Regions from separate parts of the Streptomyces sp. NPDC104202 genome, predicted to be linked through region 2. Evidence: predicted binding sites of a transcription regulator. Region 2 holds the regulator's gene; the other holds the start of a gene.
What was found. The regulator HrcA, encoded in region 2, represses chaperone genes, less so after heat shock. The targets are predictions, from matches to a motif close to TTNGCACTCNGNNNNNCNGAGTGCNAA.

Region 1 (4,352 bases), on a different contig from region 2:
GGCCTCGTCGCCGGTCTTGTCGAGGTTGCCCTCCAGGACCTTGACGGCGTGGACCAGGGCGGAGCCACCACCGGAGACGATGCCCTCCTCGACCGCGGCGCGGGTCGCGGAGATGGCGTCCTCCAGACGGTGCTTCTTCTCCTTGAGCTCCACCTCGGTGGCGGCGCCGACCTTGATCACGCACACGCCGCCGGCGAGCTTCGCGAGGCGCTCCTGGAGCTTCTCGCGGTCCCAGTCGGAGTCGGTGGACTCGATCTCGGCCTTGATCTGGTTGACGCGGCCCTGCACGTCCTCGGAGTTGCCGCCACCGTCGACGATGGTGGTGTCGTCCTTGGTGATGGTGACGCGGCGGGCGGTGCCGAGCACGTCCAGGCCGGCCTGGTCGAGCTTGAGGCCGACCTCCTCGGCGATGACGGTGGCACCGGTGAGGGTGGCCATGTCGCCGAGCATCGCCTTGCGGCGGTCGCCGAAGCCGGGGGCCTTGACGGCCACCGCGTTGAAGGTGCCGCGGATCTTGTTCACGACCAGGGTCGACAGGGCCTCGCCCTCGACGTCCTCGGCGATGATCAGGAGCGGCTTGCTGGCGCCGGCCTGGATGACCTTCTCCAGGATGGGCAGCAGGTCCTGGATCGAGGAGATCTTGCCCTGGTTGATCAGGATGTACGGGTCGTCGAGGACGGCCTCCATACGCTCCTGGTCGGTCACCATGTACGGGGACAGGTAGCCCTTGTCGAAGGCCATGCCCTCGGTGAAGTCGAGCTCCAGGCCGAAGGTGTTGGACTCCTCGACGGTGATGACACCGTCCTTGCCGACCTTGTCCATGGCCTCGGCGATGAGCTCGCCGACCTGCTGGTCCTGCGCGGAGAGCGCGGCGACGGCGGCGATGTCGGACTTGTCCTCGATCGGGCGCGCGGTGGCGAGCAGCTCGTCGGAGACGGCCTTGACGGCGGCGTCGATGCCCTTCTTCAGGGCGGCCGGGGAGGCGCCGGCGGCGACGTTGCGCAGACCCTCGCGGACCAGGGCCTGGGCGAGCACGGTGGCGGTGGTGGTGCCGTCACCCGCGATGTCGTTGGTCTTGGTCGCCACCTCCTTCACCAGCTGGGCGCCGAGGTTCTCGTACGGGTCCTCGATCTCGACCTCGCGGGCGATCGTGACACCGTCGTTGGTGATGGTGGGGGCGCCGAACTTCTTGTCGATGACGACGTTGCGGCCCTTGGGGCCGATCGTCACCTTGACCGTGTCGGCAAGCTTGTTGACGCCGCGCTCAAGGGCGCGACGGGCGTCCTCGTCGAACTTCAGGATCTTCGCCATGGGAGCGGTTCAGCCCTCTCGGATTCGGGTGGAACGAACTGCGCCCCGGGGCGCCTGGAAGGGGCCTCGGGGCGCAGCTCAAAGCATCTGCTTCAGGTACTTCGGTGAATTACTTCTCGACGATCGCGAGCACGTCGCGAGCCGAGAGGACGAGGTACTCCTCGCCGTTGTACTTCACCTCGGTGCCGCCGTACTTGCTGTACAGCACGATGTCGCCGGTCTTGACGTCGAGCGGCAGACGCTCGCCGTTCTCGAAGCGGCCCGGGCCCACGGCCAGGACGACGCCCTCCTGGGGCTTCTCCTTGGCGGTGTCCGGAATGACCAGGCCAGAGGCGGTGGTCTGCTCGGCGTCGAGCGGCTGGACCACAATGCGGTCCTCGAGCGGCTTGATGGCAACCTTGGAGCTGGTGGTCGTCACGATCCGACCTCCCCCTTCGGAGATCTCACGGGGCTAACTGTCTGAGGTGGCGACCAGGTCGATCCGTCGTCGCGGGTGCCGGACCTGCCTGTCGCTGTGTTGGCACTCTCCAGTGGGGAGTGCCAGGGCCGAGACTATGACCGCGATTAGCACTCGGTCAAGCGGAGTGCCAATTCATCGCTCCGTGGCGTGACCGGACGGCGTTCCGGCAGGTCGTGCGCGCGGCCCTCGCACCCCTGGGCGCCGGCCCCCCGCGGGGCGCCGGACGGCGCCCCTTCCCGGACCCGGCGCACGTCCCGCGCCTGTCCGGCCCGGCGCGCCGGGCGGGCGCGTACGGCCTCCCCGGCCGGCGCGGGCCGGGGGCCGACCCGCTCCGCCGCCTTCCGGCCGAGCCGCTCGATCGGGTCGACCGAGGAGGCGCAGGCCGGCAGGGCGAGGAGCGCGCCGGTCACGGCGAGAGCGGCGGTCCACCGCCGCGCCCGGGTCCTCACACGTAGTCCTCCAGCTTCGCCACGGCGTACCCCTTGGAGGTGATCACGTTCATCACCCGTCGGATCATGTCCGGCATGGAGCCCTTCCAGTCCCCCTTGCCGCGGAAGTGGGTGAGCACGATGTCGCCGGGGTGCAGGTCGCGGTCCCACTCGCGCCACTCCATGTGGTCGGGGAAGGCCTCCGCGGCCCAGAGCGGGACGGCCTTGACGCCGCAGGACGCGGCCGCGCGCAGGGTGTCCTCGTTGTAGTTGCCGTAGGGCGGGCGGAAGAGCGGCGGCCGCTTGCCGAACTTCTTCTCGATGACCTCCTGCATGCCGCAGATCTCGCGCTTCTGCCGGGCGTAGGAGAGGCCGGGCAGGTAGCGGTGGTTCAGCGTGTGGTTGTGCAGGGAGACCCCGGACTTCTGCATCTTCGCGAAGTAGCCGTAGTCGTCGCTGACGACGTAGTCGCTGAGGAAGGCGCTGTAGGGGATCCGCAGTTCGTCCATCATCCGCAGCAGGGCGGGATCCTTCTCCGCGCCGTCGTCGATGGTGAGGAAGACGACCTTCTGCTTGGTCGGGACGGTGGTGAAGACGGGCGGGAGGCCCTCGCCGTCGGTCTCGAAGCCCTTGCGGGTGGTGATCCTCGGCTTGACGGCGGGCGGGGCGGGCGCCTCCAGGGGGGTCAGGGTGAGCCCCCACTTCTTCGCGGCGAGCGCGCGGGCGGCGCGCTGCTTGCGGACCTTCTCCAGCTGGGCGTTGAGCGCTCCGGAGGCGCCCTGGGCGGCGGGGGCCTGCTGTCCGGCGGCGGGGGCGGGGGCGCCCCGGTCCGGTTCGGCGGCGCCGGAGCAGGCCGTGGCCGTCGCGGCGAGGGCGGCGACGAGGAGGGCGGCCCCGAGGGCCCGAGGACGGGAAGGGGGCACGCCGATTGCCATCATTTGTTCCTTTTGTCGTACGAGCTGCATGGCGCCGCATCCTGTCAGCGCGGGACCCCCTCCACCCCGCGCGACACCGCCGTACGGCCCCGCCGTCCCCCGGGCGGCCCACAGCGGCGCAGGGCCCACAATGGGACGGGTGACCGACCTCGCCTCCTTCGCCTCCCTGCTCGGCCCCGAGGGCCAGACGCTCCTGACCGTCCTGCGCGACCACGACCCCGCCCAGGAGCTGGCGGTGGTCTCCCGGCTGCGCCGCGATCACCCCGCCGAGCTCGTGACGGCGGCGATCGGCCAGGCGCGGCTGCGGCAGCGGGCGGTGGCGAAGTTCGGCGCCGAGGACGCCTACCGCATGTACTTCACGCCGAACGGCGTCGAACAGTCGACCCGCGCCTCCGTCGGCGCCCACCGGGCGGCCCGGCTGAAGGAGCTCGGCGTCGGCAGCGTCGCGGACCTCTGCTCCGGGATCGGCGGCGACGCGATCGCGCTCGCCCGCGCCGGGATCTCCGTCCTGGCGGTCGACCGCGACCCGCTGACCGCCGAGACGGCGCGCGCCAACGCCGAGGCGCTCGGCCTCGCGGAGCTGATCGAGGTCCGCTGCGCGGACGTGACCGAGATCGACACCAGCCGCTACGACGCGGTCTTCGTCGATCCGGCGCGCCGCGGCGGACGGGGCAGGATCTTCGACCCGGAGGCGTACTCGCCGCCGCTGTCCTGGGCCGTCGACGCGGCCCGCAAGGCCCCGCACGCGGCGCTGAAGGTGGCGCCCGGCATCCCGCACGAGGCCGTCCCCGGGGACGCCGAGGCCGAGTGGATCTCGGACGGCGGCGACGTCAAGGAGGCGGTGCTCTGGTTCGGCACCGAGCCGGGCGCCCGGCGTGCCACGCTGCTGCCCTCCGGCGCCGCCGTCACCGGCCGCGGGCTGCCCGACCCGGCGGTCCGGCCGGTCGGCCGCTACCTCTACGAGCCGGACGGCGCCGTCATCCGCGCCCACCTCGTCGCCGAGGTCGCCGAGGAGCTGGACGGCGGGCTGATCGACGAGACGATCGCCTACGTCACGGCGGACGCGCTCGTCCCCACCCCGTACGCCGCGGCCTACGAGATCACGGACGAACTCCCCTTCAACCTGAAGAAGCTGAAGGCGCTGCTGCGGGAGCGCGAGGTCGGCACACTGACCGTGAAGAAGCGCGGCTCGGCGGTCGAGCCCGAGGAGATCCGGCG
Region 2 (4,352 bases):
CTCCCGGGCGAGGAGGTCGTCCGAGCCGACCGCGCCGAAGACCTCGGCGCCGGCGAAGGCGGCCGTGCCGAGCACGTGGTCGAAGTGCGGATGGCTCAGTGCGATGTGTGTCACTCTCCGCCCGCCCGTGAGGTCCGCGACCTGGCCGCGCAGCTCCGCGCCCTCCGCGAGCGAGGAGCCGGTGTCGTACAGCAACACCCCCTGTTCTCCCAGGACCAGTCCGACCGTGGCGTCCCAGCCGGGCAGCCGGCGCCGGCCCACCCCGTCCGCGAGACGCTGCCATCCGTGCGCTTCCCAATCCACGTCCATGCGGCGACGCTAGCCGGTGGGGGCGCCGCCTCCTTGCCAGGAGCGATGCCCGCCGCCGTACACTGACCGGGGATCGCTGGCACTCGGACCGGGTGAGTGCCAAAAGCGGAGCAACCGGAATGACGACGACAGCTGGAGGTGCGCACGATGCTCAGCGAACGCAGACTCGAGGTGCTGCGCGCCATCGTCCAGGACTACGTCGGGACGGAGGAGCCCGTCGGCTCCAAGGCGCTCACCGAGCGGCACAAGCTCGGCGTCTCGCCCGCCACCGTGCGCAACGACATGGCGGTCCTGGAGGAGGAGGGCTACATCGCCCAGCCTCACACCAGCGCGGGCCGCATCCCGACCGACAAGGGCTACCGGCTCTTCGTCGACCGGCTGGCCGGCGTCAAGCCGCTGTCGACGCCCGAGCGGCGCGCCATCCACAACTTCCTCGACGGCGCGGTCGACCTGGACGACGTCGTCGGGCGCACCGTCCGGCTGCTCGCCCAGCTGACGCGTCAGGTCGCGGTCGTCCAGTACCCCTCGCTGACGCGTTCGACGGTCCGGCACGTGGAGCTGCTCTCGCTGGCGCCCGCCCGCCTGATGCTGGTGCTCATCACGGACACCGGCCGGGTGGAGCAGCGGGTCGTGGACTGCCCGGCGCCGTTCGGCGAGACCTCGCTGGCCGACCTGCGGGCGCGGTTGAACAGCAGGGTCGTCGGGCGCCGGTTCGCGGACGTGCCGCAACTGGTGCAGGACCTTCCCGAGTCCTTCGAGGAGATCGAGGACCGCGCCACGGTGTCCACCGTGCTCGCGACCCTCCTGGAGACCCTCGTCGAGGAGCACGAAGAGCGGCTCATGATCGGCGGCACCGCCAATCTGACCCGCTTCGGACACGATTTCCCCCTGATGATCAGGCCCGTCCTGGAAGCCCTGGAGGAGCAGGTCGTGCTCCTCAAGCTGCTCGGCGAGGCCAAGGAATCGGGCATGACCGTACGCATCGGGCACGAGAACGCCCACGAGGGGCTGAGCTCCACGTCCGTCGTCTCGGTCGGCTACGGTTCGGGCGGCGAGGCAGTCGCCAAACTCGGCGTGGTCGGACCGACCCGCATGGACTACCCCGGAACGATGGGAGCGGTACGCGCAGTGGCACGTTACGTCGGACAGATCCTGGCGGAGTCGTAAGTGGCCACGGACTACTACGCCGTACTCGGCGTGCGCCGCGACGCGTCCCAGGACGAGATCAAGAAGGCCTTCCGGAGGCTCGCGCGCGAGCTGCACCCGGACGTCAATCCCGATCCGAAGACGCAGGAACGCTTCAAGGAGATCAACGCCGCCTACGAGGTCCTGTCGGACCCGCAGAAGAAGCAGGTCTACGACCTGGGCGGCGACCCCCTGTCGGCCTCCGGCGGGGGCGGCGCGGGCGGCTTCGGCGCCGGTGGCTTCGGCAACTTCTCCGACATCATGGACGCCTTCTTCGGCACGGCCTCGCAGCGCGGACCGCGCTCGCGGACCCGCCGGGGCCAGGACGCCATGATCCGTCTGGAGATCGACCTCAACGAGGCGGCCTTCGGCACCACCAAGGACATCCAGGTCGACACGGCGGTCGTCTGCACGACCTGCTCGGGCGAGGGCGCCGCTCCCGGCACCTCCGCGCAGACCTGTGACATGTGCCGCGGCCGCGGCGAGGTCTCGCAGGTCACCCGGTCCTTCCTGGGCCAGGTCATGACCTCGCGTCCCTGCCCGCAGTGCCAGGGCTTCGGCACGGTCGTCCCGACGCCGTGCCCCGAGTGCGCGGGCGACGGCCGGGTCCGGTCCCGCCGGACCCTCACGGTCAAGATCCCGGCCGGCGTCGACAACGGCACCCGCATCCAGCTGGCGGGCGAGGGCGAGGTCGGCCCCGGCGGCGGCCCCGCCGGCGACCTGTACGTCGAGATCCACGAGACGCCGCACGACACGTTCCAGCGGCGCGGCGACGACCTGCACTGCACGGTCACGATCCCGATGACGGCGGCCGCGCTCGGCACCAAGGTGCAGCTGCAGACCCTGGACGGCCTGGAGGAGATCGACATCCGGCCGGGCACGCAGTCCGGCCAGTCGATCCCGCTGCACGGGCGGGGCGTCACGCACCTGCGGGGCAACGGCCGGGGCGACCTGATCGTGCACGTCGAGGTGCAGACTCCGGGCAAGCTCGACGCGGAGCAGGAGCGGCTGCTGCGCGAACTGGCCAAGCTGCGCGGCGAGGAGCGGCCCACGGGCCAGTTCCAGCCGGGCCAGCAGGGGCTGTTCTCGCGGCTGAAGGACGCCTTCAACGGGCGGACCTGACCGGAGCCGGAAGCGGACGGAGGGGGCGGGACGGCGGTGCGCCGGCCCGCCCCCTCCGGCGTTCCGCCGGGCCACCGGAATGAGTGCCTCCGGGACCTGACGTACCGATTCGGCCCGGAAGCAGGGGCATGACACGATGCCCATATGTCCACCACCGCACTGAACGGTCTCTCTCGGTTCCCGATCGTGCAGGCCCCCATGGCGGGTGGCGCCTCCTGTCCCGAACTCGTCGGAGCCGTCTGCGAGGCCGGGGCGCTCGGCTTCCTGGCCGGCGGGTACAAGACGGCCGGCGGCCTGTACCAGGAGATCAAGCAGGTGCGCGGGCTCACCGCACGCCCCTTCGGCGTCAACCTCTTCATGCCGCAGGGCGGGCGGCCCGCCGACCCCGCCGCGGTCGAGGTCTACCGCCACCAGCTCGCCGGCGAGGCCAGCTGGTACGAGACCCCGCTCGGCGAGGCGGACGACAGCCGCGACGACGCCTACGAGGCCAAGCTGGCGATCCTCAGGGAGGACCCGGTCCGCGTGGTCTCCTTCACGTTCGGCTGCCCGGAGCCCGAGGTCCTCGCCTCCTTCGCCCGGGTCGGCACGTACACCGTGGTCACCGTCACCTCCGCCGAGGAGGCGCTCGCCGCCGAGGAGGCCGGCGCCGACGCCGTCTGCGTCCAGGGCGTCGAGGCCGGCGGCCACCAGGGCACCTACCGCGACGACCCCGCCGACGAGGGCGCCCCGGGGACCGGGCTGCTCGCCCTCGTCACCCAGGTCCGCGAGCGGGTCGGGCTGCCGCTCCTCGCCGCCGGCGGGATCATGCGCGGCGCGCAGATCGCCGCGGTCCTCGCCGCCGGAGCCGACGCGGCCCAGCTCGGCACCGCCTTCCTCGGCTGCCCCGAGTCCGGCGCCCACCCGCTCCACAAGCGGGCCCTGACCGACCCGCTGTTCACCCGGACCGCCCTCACCCGGGCCTTCTCCGGACGCCCGGCCCGCGGCCTCGTCAACCGCTTCATGCGCGAGCACGGGCCGTACGCCCCCGCCGCCTATCCCGAGATCCACCACCTCACCGCCCCGATCCGCAAGGCCGCCGCCGCCGCGGGCGACGCCCAGGGCATGGCCCTGTGGGCCGGTCAGGGCCACCGGCTCGCCCGCGGACTCCCCGCCGGGCAGCTGGTCGAGGTGCTGGCCGCCGAACTCGACACCGCCCTCTCCGAGCTGGCCCACAGGAGCGCCCCATGACCGCACCCGTCTTCGTCGTCGACACCCTCCCCGACACCCGGCAGCTCGTCCTGGACGGGGCCGAGGGCCGGCACGCCGTCTCCGTGAAGCGGCTGGAGCCGGGGGAGGCCGTCGTCCTCACCGACGGCCGGGGCCGCTGGGCCGACTGCGTGGTGACGGCCGCGGAGGGCAAGGACCGGCTGACGGTGGAGGTCTCGTCCGTGCACGAGGACGCGCCGGAGGAGCCGCGGATCACCGTCGTCCAGGCGCTCCCCAAGGGCGACCGGGGCGAGCTGGCGGTCGAGACGATGACCGAGACCGGCGTCGACGCGATCGTGCCGTGGTCCGCCGCCCGCTGCATCACCCAGTGGCGGGGCGACCGCGGTCTCAAGGCCCTCGGCAAGTGGCGCTCCACCGCGCGCGAGGCGGGCAAGCAGTCGCGCCGGACCCGCTTCCCCGAGGTCGCGGAGCCGATGAGCACCAAGCAGGTCGCCGCGCTCCTCGCGGACGCCGACTTCGCGGCCGTCCTG

Region 1: the regulator HrcA is predicted to act here: its motif matches at 1,829-1,855, upstream of groES (co-chaperone GroES).

Annotation. Positions count from the first base shown of each region.
Region 1 covers NZ_JBVJMN010000009.1:63,759-68,110, forward strand. The annotation lists gene groL (chaperonin GroEL) at 1-1,311, opposite strand, end outside; gene groES (co-chaperone GroES) at 1,421-1,729, opposite strand; gene ACZ60W_RS08750 (hypothetical protein) at 1,876-2,220, opposite strand; gene ACZ60W_RS08755 (polysaccharide deacetylase family protein) at 2,217-3,134, opposite strand; gene ACZ60W_RS08760 (THUMP-like domain-containing protein) at 3,265-4,352, shown strand, end outside.
Region 2 covers NZ_JBVJMN010000036.1:34,819-39,170, reverse strand. The annotation lists gene ACZ60W_RS22670 (MBL fold metallo-hydrolase) at 1-309, opposite strand, end outside; gene hrcA (heat-inducible transcriptional repressor HrcA) at 457-1,476, shown strand; gene dnaJ (molecular chaperone DnaJ) at 1,477-2,616, shown strand; gene ACZ60W_RS22655 (nitronate monooxygenase) at 2,761-3,843, shown strand; gene ACZ60W_RS22650 (16S rRNA (uracil(1498)-N(3))-methyltransferase) at 3,840-4,352, shown strand, end outside.